3 regions of the Chryseobacterium gallinarum genome follow, and region 2 is predicted to be linked to each of the others. Evidence: riboswitches for the same ligand, from Rfam matches in the RefSeq annotation. Region 2 holds a riboswitch; each other region holds the start of a gene.
What was found. A riboswitch is a leader RNA that binds a small molecule or an ion and turns the genes downstream of it on or off. The one in region 2 is predicted to bind S-adenosylmethionine.

Region 1 (3,289 bases), 150 kb from region 2:
ACCTTTCCCAGGAAACTCAGGAGGCTTACCTTATCACTATTCCCGCTGAAGCTTCCCAATAAAGCAGCTCCATCTGGCTCATAATAATAAGGCAGGGAGAACTGAGTTCTGCTACCGGAAATTGTCTGATAATCATATTTATAAAATTCCTGCCCTCCTAAAACATTAAAATGATGCTTACCCCATTTCTTATCAAAAGTTAAAATATTACTGGTAGTATATGACAACGTCCTGCTGTTGGATTTCGTTACAGAACCGTTTGTTTCACTTCCTTGTCCGATAAGCGGATTAGAATAATAATGTCCGTTGTAATTAACCAGATCAACGGAAAAACTTGATCTGAACTTCAGCTCCGGCAGGAAGGTAAAATCCAGAAACCCTTTTCCTGAAAAGTTGTCTTCTTTATTTTCATTCTTATCAAGAGGCAAGGTAGCAGCAGCATTTTGATTCTGGAGAGCACTTGTAGGCCTGTACTTTCCAAAATCATAAATTCTGTTTCCTGCAGCATCCAACACATACGATCCATCAGGATTTCTTTCATAATAAGGATAGAAAGAAGGGATTACCCTTGCCGCCTGGATGATGTTACTGGATTTTGAATCTGATGAAGGTGGAGCTTGCTGAATGCTATTGGTATAGCTCAAATTCACCCCTACATTCAACCATTTTTTAACTTCTGAGTTGAGTTTTAATCTGGTATTATATCTCTTAAACCCGGATTCAATCGCCATTCCTTTATCATCCAGATACCCCAGTGAAAAGAAATAGTTACTTTTTTCGCTTCCGCCACTAATATCAAGATCCACCTGATTCCTGGAAGCTACTCTTTGCAAAATATCCCGCCAGTCGTCATTCCATAAAGCTTTTGCGCCGGGCAACAATTTCCCGTCTGTACCTACAGGTTTAGGATAACCGGCCCCGTAAGGATTAATAGAAAGCCCTGCACCTGAAACTATATTATCAGTGGCCATTTGTGCAGCCTGCTGTGCTGATACTTTACCTGATTGATAGCCGTTCCTCATCGCTTCCCAGTAAAGTTCAAAATATTGATCCGTACTTACCTGTTGATAATCTTTCACTGCTCTGCCGGAGAATCCCTGGCTGATATTAAAATTCACCCTGGCCTCGCCTTTTTTACCGGATTTCGTGGTAATGATAATAATCCCGTTGGCTCCTCTTGAACCATACAAGGCACTTGCTGTAGCATCTTTCAATACACTGATGGATTCAATATCATTGGGGCTGATGGCGTTCAGGTTTCCGTCAAAAGGAATTCCATCTACTACGTAAAGAGGATCACTGGAGGCACTGATGGAGCCAATCCCCCTGATCCGGATTGTAGATGTGGCTCCGGGCTGTCCGGAAGAACTTGTTGTCTGGATTCCCGGTACCTGGCCTTCCAGCGCTTTGGTGATATTGGTGACGGGCCTGTTGTTGATTTTATCACTGGAAATAGTTGCTACAGAACCTGTATAGCTTGTTCTTTTTGCTTTTCCATAAGCAACTACTACAACTTCATCAATCTCCTTTTCATGAAGAGTATCTTTTTTAGGTCCCGAACTCTGTCCATTAATCCCGGTAACTCCTAAGAAAAATACCGCCACTGATGGGATCCAAATTGTATAATTAATTAATTTTTCTCTAATCATAATCAATTTTATTTACCATATATAAAAATTTTGCCCTTTGCAGAATAATCAGCAAAGGGCATCGAAATATACGATAAACCAAATGCTTATTTTCCCTTTAAAAGGCTGAATGTAACACCTTACATAACGCAGGTTGTTAAGACTTCACAGGGTCAGTTCCCTCCATCTTTCTTTATAAGCCGATCGAAATATAGTTGCAAAGCTATAAATATTTAGTCTACAAAACAAGTAGACTTATTATTTTTCATGTTAAATTTTTAAAAATTAACTTAATTTTATAACAAACGCCACTAAAATAAGCAGTTACGAAATTTACAATTTTAGCAAATATGACAAATATCATTATAGATTACTCAAAATCACAAAGAGAAAAAAAATGACACCTGAGTGCCATTTATCGGATATAATTATTTAAATAATTGAAAAGTATTGTCCTACAGCTTCATTGATCGTTGATTAATGCAAATAACATCCTATCTGGTGTAATCAACTGCGATACTGAATATATTACAGAACATCCTCGCATTAGAGCTTTCCGAACAACCCGCTCCTTCATTGTAAAATTTATCAGTAGATTCATAATTATAAAATAAATTAACATCAGTATAGACCAGTAAATTATCATCCAGAGTTGCAGCCGCTTTACCGGCACTGTCTTTCATAAATACCCTGGCAGTAGCAGGATATTGTGTGATCCGTCCCATATAGCGGTTGGTTTGTAGCCTGGTATTTTCAGGAAGGTTACCAAATATCCCTGTATTTGGCCCCTGTGAGCCTGTCGTATAAAAGGAACCCGGTCTTTGACTGTTAATATATTGTGCTGTATATCCTAAATTCAGCTTATTGATAGGAGTAAGGCTTTGGTGTTCTGCGTCAATAATAAAAAACTTTTTCTTTTCCTGGATTTTTTGCCTCAGAACAGCAATAGCCTGGTCAGAAAAGTAGCTGGTGTATACATAACCAATCCAGATAATGTCCGCATTATCTATTGCCTGAGCCAATTCAGCAGGAGTGGCAGTCCGTATATTGATTGTATTAAAAATAAAGTTGGAAATTACCACCCTTCCATTGGGTCCGAAATTACTGGGATTGTTAAGCTTAGATCTGGCTACAGATGAATATCTCCCATGAGAATCTGTGGATAAAGTCCCGTTCCAGGCGTCAGGAATGATCGAAAGTATTTTCACTACCCTTTCGGACGGCAGGTTCGTTACTGTAACAGCGAAAGTACAGCTTTCATTGCCCGCCGGCATAACAATAGAGTATGTGTAGGTTCCTGCCTGTAGCAGAGTCCCTTCAGCAGAAAGGGTAACATATTGTTCCCCCGTATTTTCAAAATACCCTTCTGCGTTAAAACTAATTCCATTGACTGTATCAGTATTAATTTTATACTTACCAGGCTTACTCACTGTCACCTTAATCCTTACGGAACCTACAGCGGGCGAACCTGCATAAAAATTTCCATTGACAACAGGTTCACAATTGATAGTATACACTGCTGCATTGCCCTGACATAGGTTTATCCATTCTACACTATTCCAGAATTCCAGGCAATTCACCGTTTTATTATAGATCACCATACCCTCTGCCTCTATGTTAGGGGTATCCGGGGAAAGAAGGGAGTCCCTTTGGGAAGTTGT
Region 2 (3,289 bases):
TTTGAGAAACTGATCAGCTCTTCAATATTGGAAGGTTTTTCTGCCGCCAGCACCTCATCATTCCATTGGGTATCAAACCCTTTTTTATTGAAAGCTATTTTCTTTGAATTGGCTACAGCCACTACCTTAAGGTCTATATTTTTACGTTTTTTAATTTCATCCGAAGATTCCAGCACCTGTTCTATGAGTGTTTTTCCAACGTTTCCATGTCCAATGATTGCCAGATGAACAGTTTTCGGTTTTTTGAAAATTTCGGATTCTATAATATTTTTAGTTTTCTCATCCTGCGATGATGTAACAACGATATTTACTCTATTTTCACCGGCCACTTGATTTAAAAGCAACGGAAAAACGTTATTTCTGGCCAGTTCGGCAAATACTTTATTGAAGTCTTCTGCTACAAAACCAATAACAGAAACATTATTAATACTATATATCTGGGATACTTTACCTGATTTTCTTTCTTCTTCAAATTCATCAATAAGGCACGTTACAGCTTTCTCTGCATCATTTTCATGTACTAATATGGAAATTCCGTTTTCTATGGCCTGCTGAGAAATTACGCCTACACTGATGCGCGCCAGGGTCAGCGCTTTAAAAATTCGTCCGTCAATTCCAATTTCGCCTAAAAAATCTTCTCCTTCAAATTTGATGATTGATCTGTTCTTCAAAAATTTTATTTCGTTAGCATTTTTCATTACTATAAAATGTTTTTTATGATATTGTTTAATTGTTGATATTCCATTAGGAAGGCATCATGCCCATGTACAGATTGGATCTCGTGATAAGAAATATTCTTTTTTTTCCTTTTTAGATTTTCAAAACACATCCGTATTTCAGAAGCGGGAAAGAATAGATCGGTATCAACGGAGATCATGTGCATTCGTGCTTGTATTTTCTCCAATGCTGATTCATCAGTATTAATATTCATCAGTAAATGATTCATCAGTTTATAGGCTTTTAAACTAAATCTTTCGTTTAAAGCATTACCATGATAAATAAGCCAGTCTTCTGATTCTAACCTTTCTTTTTCCTGATTGTATTTATTTTGAAATCTGTCGTTAAGTGATTGTGGAGTTCTGTAACACAACATGGCATGAATTCTTGCTTTTTGTAATGGCTCATCTTTATCATTTAATAAAAATTTCTGAACCAGACATTGTGCATGGAGCCAGTCGTGGGTTCTGTGATCGCAGGCTATGGGAATAAAAATTTCGGCCAGTTCGGGTTGCTTGGCAAGCATCTCCCAGGCAATTCCTCCTCCTAAGGAGCCTCCAATAATGGCATACACGTTTTTGATATGCAGTGCTTCCAGCCCTTTCAGAAATATACCGGCGATATCTGAAGGAGTGAAATCTTCATAATTTTCAATTAAAAAATGATCGTAACCGTTTCCGGGAATATTAAAACACAGAACAGTGTATTTTTGGGTATCTATCACCTGATTTTCTCCGATCAATTGCTTCCACCATCCTTTTTCTCCTGAAACATTGGAATTTCCGGTAAGGGCATGGTTAATCAAAATAATGGGGGCAGTAAACAGGTCTTTCCCGAAAAGCTCATAACTCAACGGGATATTATATTCCTTATTGGAATTGGTTTGATACGAAAGATTAATATAGTTTAGTTCTGTTTTCAATTCTATTATTTTAATACAATTGAAAATGCCACAGGAAATGGCTGAAAGAACTTCAGTAAGTTATCTGTCCAAAATAGTTTTGGTAGAACGTAGCACCTTCTTTGCTTTCACAAAGGGTTGCTAAGGTTTCATAGGGTCTAATCCCTCAACCTTTCTTGATAACATTTTCAATATTTGAATGAACGAATGGTGCAAAGGTAATTCTTTTCTTTGAATTTCAAAAAAAAAAATAATTTAATATTTAAAAAATGCCTTAAATACAAGTATTCCAAGTGCATATTAATAATTCTTCAGATGAAAAGAATTGGAATTATTTTCCAAAAAAACTAACTTCGTATGGAAAATGATGATATATGACTGCCGAAAAAGAAAGATTACAAGATACCAATTGGAAAAACTGGGGACCTTATGTAAGCAACCGGCAATGGGGAAATGTACGGGAAGATTATAGTCCCAACGGAAATGCCTGGAATTATACCAATCATAATAATGCGGAAAGCTATGCATACCGGTGGGGAGAAGAAGGTATTGCCGGAATTTCTGATACAAGACAACTTTTATGTTTTGCCTTTTCATTCTGGAATAAGAAAGACAAAATGGTCAAAGAACGTTTCTTTGGGTTGAGCAATCCCCAAGGTAACCATGGGGAGGATATCAAAGAAATTTTTTATTACCTGGATAATACACCTACGCATAGCTATATGAAAATGGTGTATAAATACCCTATCAATGCATTTCCTTATGATGATCTCCTTACTGAAAACGGAAGACGCAGTAAAAAGGAACCTGAATATGAACTATTCGATACGGGAATTTTTGATAATAATGAATATTTTGACATTTTCATTGAGTATTGTAAGGCCGATCATAATGACATTCTGGCCAGGGTTACAGTTTACAACAGAAGCCAATCTGATGCTCCCATTGTTCTGGCTCCTACAGCCTGGTTCAGGAATAACTGGAAATGGGGTTACAACACTTATAAAGCAGAAATGAATGCTTCTCACGACGGATGTATCAATGTTAATCATGACAGTATTTCAATCAAAAAGATCTATTCCCGAAATTTGAATGCACAAAGTGTATTTTGTGATAATGAAACCAATACTCCAAAACTATATGGTGCCCCTAAAACAGAAAACACCTATTATAAAGATGGAATCAATGATTTTATTATTCATCAGGGCAATACGATAAATCCTGAGAAAAGAGGTACCAAAGCTGCTTTTCTGATTGATGAAATGATTGGTGCAGGACAGTCCGGAACATTCGATTTCAGGTTTTGCCCTGACGGAGTTGACGAGCCTTTTAAAGATTTTGATGAAATTTTCAACACCAGAATTGCCGAAGCGGAAGAGTTTTACAGTGAGATTCAAAATGAAACCACTGATGAAGATGAAAAGAACGTTCAGAGACAAGCTTTTGCAGGTCTTCTCTGGAATAAGCAATTCTATCATTATAATATTGGAAAGTGGCTGAAAGGTGATCCTAATTTTGAAGCCCCCCGAAACTTCAACGAATATGTAAGAAATACAGAGTGGAACCATCTTCACAATAAGGATATTATATCTATGCCTGATAAGTGGGAATATCCCTGGTACGCAACCTGGGATCTCGCCTTTCATTGTGTTCCTTTTTCCATTATTGATG
Region 3 (3,289 bases), 790 kb from region 2:
CTGTTCAGACTTTTAGAAACATCCAGGTTAACCGTATTTTGCAGAAAACTATGTGCTCCTGCATAAAAACGGGTTGGGGATTTTACTCCCAGTGAAGCATTATTGGTATTGCTTACGTTATAATTAAAGGTATTGCTGCCAAAGGTATTGCTAAGATCAATCAACCAATTATTGATTGTATATTTTGCACCTACTGCATAAGAAACATCATACACATGGGATCCGAGGGTTGCCTGGAAGCCGTTTGGATAGATTGAAGAAACCACATTGAATGTTTCACTGGGAAGTCTTCTGAAACCAAAACCTTTTCCTTCTTTGATACTGAACCCTCCGAAGGAATAAAGTTTAAAGTTTTCATTAAAAGGATATTCTGAATTAAAAAAAAGCTGTCCCTGCCTGATCTGGGCATCTCCGATCTGAAAATTGAAATCATCGCGGATTAACCCTCTTTTTCTTATTTCCTCATCATCTGCTGCTCTGGCTGCATCCGGATCATCTGCAAACGGGTATGCAAAATTATCTCCGAAAATATCCAGATCATGATTTTGAGTTCTTGTTGTTTTCCCTCTGTGGCTTACCTGTAATGACAGATTGATATAACCGTCTTTTTTTCCTAAAGAGGCGCCGTAATTTGCTCCTGCCTGATAGGTATCCCCATCATTTCTACCGCTGAGCCCATAAGTAATGCTCGCTGTAGCGCCTTGATTCTTTTTAAGAATAATATTGATAACCCCCGCAATAGCATCTGAACCATATTGTGCTGCGGCACCGTCTCTTAAGACTTCTATCCTGTCTATGGCGATCACCGGAACCGTGCTCAGATCTGTTCCTACGGAACCGTTCCCTACGGTATTCTGGTAATTCACTAAAGAAGTCGTATGCCTTCTTTTTCCATTAACCAGTACCAGCACCTGGTCAGGCCCCATTCCCCTTAAGGTAACAGGATCAATATGTTCCGTCCCGTCCGATGCCGACTGCCTTACAGAATTGAATGATGGAATTACATAATTCAGAAGATCCTGAACAGTAACCTGGGGAGAGGCCTTCTGTATTTTTTCAATATTGATGACATCTACCGGAACGGGTGTTTCCAATTTTGTTCTTTTGGCATTCCTGTTTCCGACAATAATAATATCCTCGATTTGTTTTCCTTTTTCCTCCTGTTCCTGGGCTGTAACGATAATGGTTCCCAACAGTAACACTGCTATACTTAATTTTTTCATTTGTTCTTGCCAATTAAAATATTCCTGCGGTTCGACCCCGCAGATATACAAGACATCAAGAAATGGAATTCACATCAGAATATTGACTTCACTTATCTTCCCCTCGGGTTGGAATTAGCACCTTTACACTTCTGGAATCATGTCGGTTGCTAAGGTTTCATTGGGCCAAATCCCTCCACCTTTCTTGATAAATCTACTGCAAAAGTAGACTATTTTTTCTAATATGCAAAAGGTAAATATGCAGGTGTGCTCATTTACCTTTTATTTTTATATAATGCTGATTTCTGTTTATCTTATGATCATTTTCTGAATGGCTATCCCTGTATCCGACTTCAGATGAATAAAATAGGTCCCGGCCGGATAATGGACTTTCAATTCGTGGGTTCCGCTTTCATTCAATAATTTAAAAGATCCGATTCTCTTTCCGTTCATATCAGAAATGGTTATTTCACCATTTCTGGCTTTGCTGTAAATGAGTTTTGCAACACCATTTTTTACCGGATTATCTGCTATTTGAAGAGATAATTTGTGGGATGCGTTTATATCATCGGTTGACAGAGCTCCTGCATAATTTCCGAAGATCCTGAATTCACCCGGAAGTAATGCTATCGGAGCGGTGGTTGAGGCAATATTCAAAACCGAATTATCCATAAGGTTCTGCCATTGACCTGTATACGGAAAATATGGAACTACATTTTGCACGGAAGTGGTAAAGTTAGCCAGAACCACTACATTTTTCATTCCATTGAGGGTATTGTCATAAAGGTATATTCTTGTAATGAGGCCATCAGGATCATTCGCCAGGTTATTTGATTCTATACTGTATGTTTTTGTTGTAAAGATCCCGTTGGTATTTCTGAGATTAATGATTTTTGCCCAGGTGTCATATACCGCCTTTCTGTTCATATCTGTATCATACCCTAAAGCAAAAGCAACAGGTTTTTCATCGGTTCTGCATCCAGTACTGATGGTACCATTGGTACATCTGTTAATACTAAACTCATACCCCAGCTCTCCGAACTGCCAGATCATTTTCGGGCCCGGAATGGTAAAAAATGCAGCTCCAAAAGTTTTCATTCTCTCAAGAGCCGTATTCAGGTTTTTAACATTATAGCTTCCATTGACAGCTCCATAGGTAAGGTTTTTAAACATCAGCCTTTCTTCATCATGGCTTTCTCCATAGCCTACAGCATGCATATTGGTAAATCCATGCAATGCATGATTCATCCTGTCATAGTTGCTGTTTTCCTTATAGCCCATCGTATTTTGATTGTAAGGCTCCGTCTGTTTATTCCAAAGGAGAACGCCCTTGCCTTCCGCCACTCTGTAATTGGCCCATTGCTGTTCTTCGGCATCCGTTCCCAGATGTTCAAATATCATGTAAGAATTAGGATCAATAGCCCATTGTTTATCTGCATAATGTTTCATAATATCCACTCTGTCCTGTTGATAGGCATTGGTACAGGCTTCATCATTCTCAGAACAGTTTTGGGTGAATCCTTTCGTCAAATCCCAACGGAAACCGTCAATATGATACTCTGTCAGCCACTGCTGAAGGCATCTTTCCACATAATACTGAGTGGAAGGGCTTGAATGATTGAAATCGTTAAATACATTATATGAATGCTTCGGAACCTGGTTAAAATAAGGATTATTCTGGGCTACATCTCCATAACCGTCTCCATCCGGATCTACATTCCAAAGCCTAACCAAAGGTGAACGGCCTGTTGCATGATTCAGCGCGATATCCAGGATTACTGCAATTCCGTTTTGATGGCACAAATCCACGAATTCTTTAAATTTCTCCGGGGTTCCATAAGCCTTATCCAGGGCATAATGAAACGATGTATTATATCCCCAGGAAAGGTTACCGTCAAACTCCATAATGGGAAGCAGTTCTATCGCATTAATATTTAGACTTTTTAAATAAGAAATTTTATTAATCAGAGATTGCCAGTTTTTTTCCTGGGTAAAGTCTCTCAACAGCAATTCATAGATTACTAAATTTTCTTTGGCAGGCCTTTGAAAATTAGTCACCTGCCAGTTATAGGGAGATTGCCCGGTTG

Region 1: another riboswitch for S-adenosylmethionine. It lies ahead of OK18_RS09700 (SusC/RagA family TonB-linked outer membrane protein); the one in region 2 lies ahead of OK18_RS10390 (alpha/beta fold hydrolase).
Region 3: another riboswitch for S-adenosylmethionine. It lies ahead of OK18_RS06765 (TonB-dependent receptor plug domain-containing protein); the one in region 2 lies ahead of OK18_RS10390 (alpha/beta fold hydrolase).

What each region holds. Positions count from the first base shown of each region.
Region 1 is NZ_CP009928.1:2,158,388-2,161,676, reverse strand. It holds gene OK18_RS09700 (SusC/RagA family TonB-linked outer membrane protein) at 1-1,649, opposite strand, end outside; SAM riboswitch class I at 1,733-1,830, opposite strand; gene OK18_RS09695 (hypothetical protein) at 2,123-3,289, opposite strand, start outside.
Region 2 is NZ_CP009928.1:2,307,037-2,310,325, reverse strand. It holds gene OK18_RS10395 (ACT domain-containing protein) at 1-698, opposite strand, end outside; gene OK18_RS10390 (alpha/beta fold hydrolase) at 701-1,639, opposite strand; SAM riboswitch class I at 1,697-1,804, opposite strand; gene OK18_RS10385 (MGH1-like glycoside hydrolase domain-containing protein) at 1,993-3,289, shown strand, end outside.
Region 3 is NZ_CP009928.1:1,512,442-1,515,730, forward strand. It holds gene OK18_RS06765 (TonB-dependent receptor plug domain-containing protein) at 1-1,223, opposite strand, end outside; SAM riboswitch class I at 1,313-1,417, opposite strand; gene OK18_RS06770 (alpha-amylase family glycosyl hydrolase) at 1,512-3,289, opposite strand, start outside.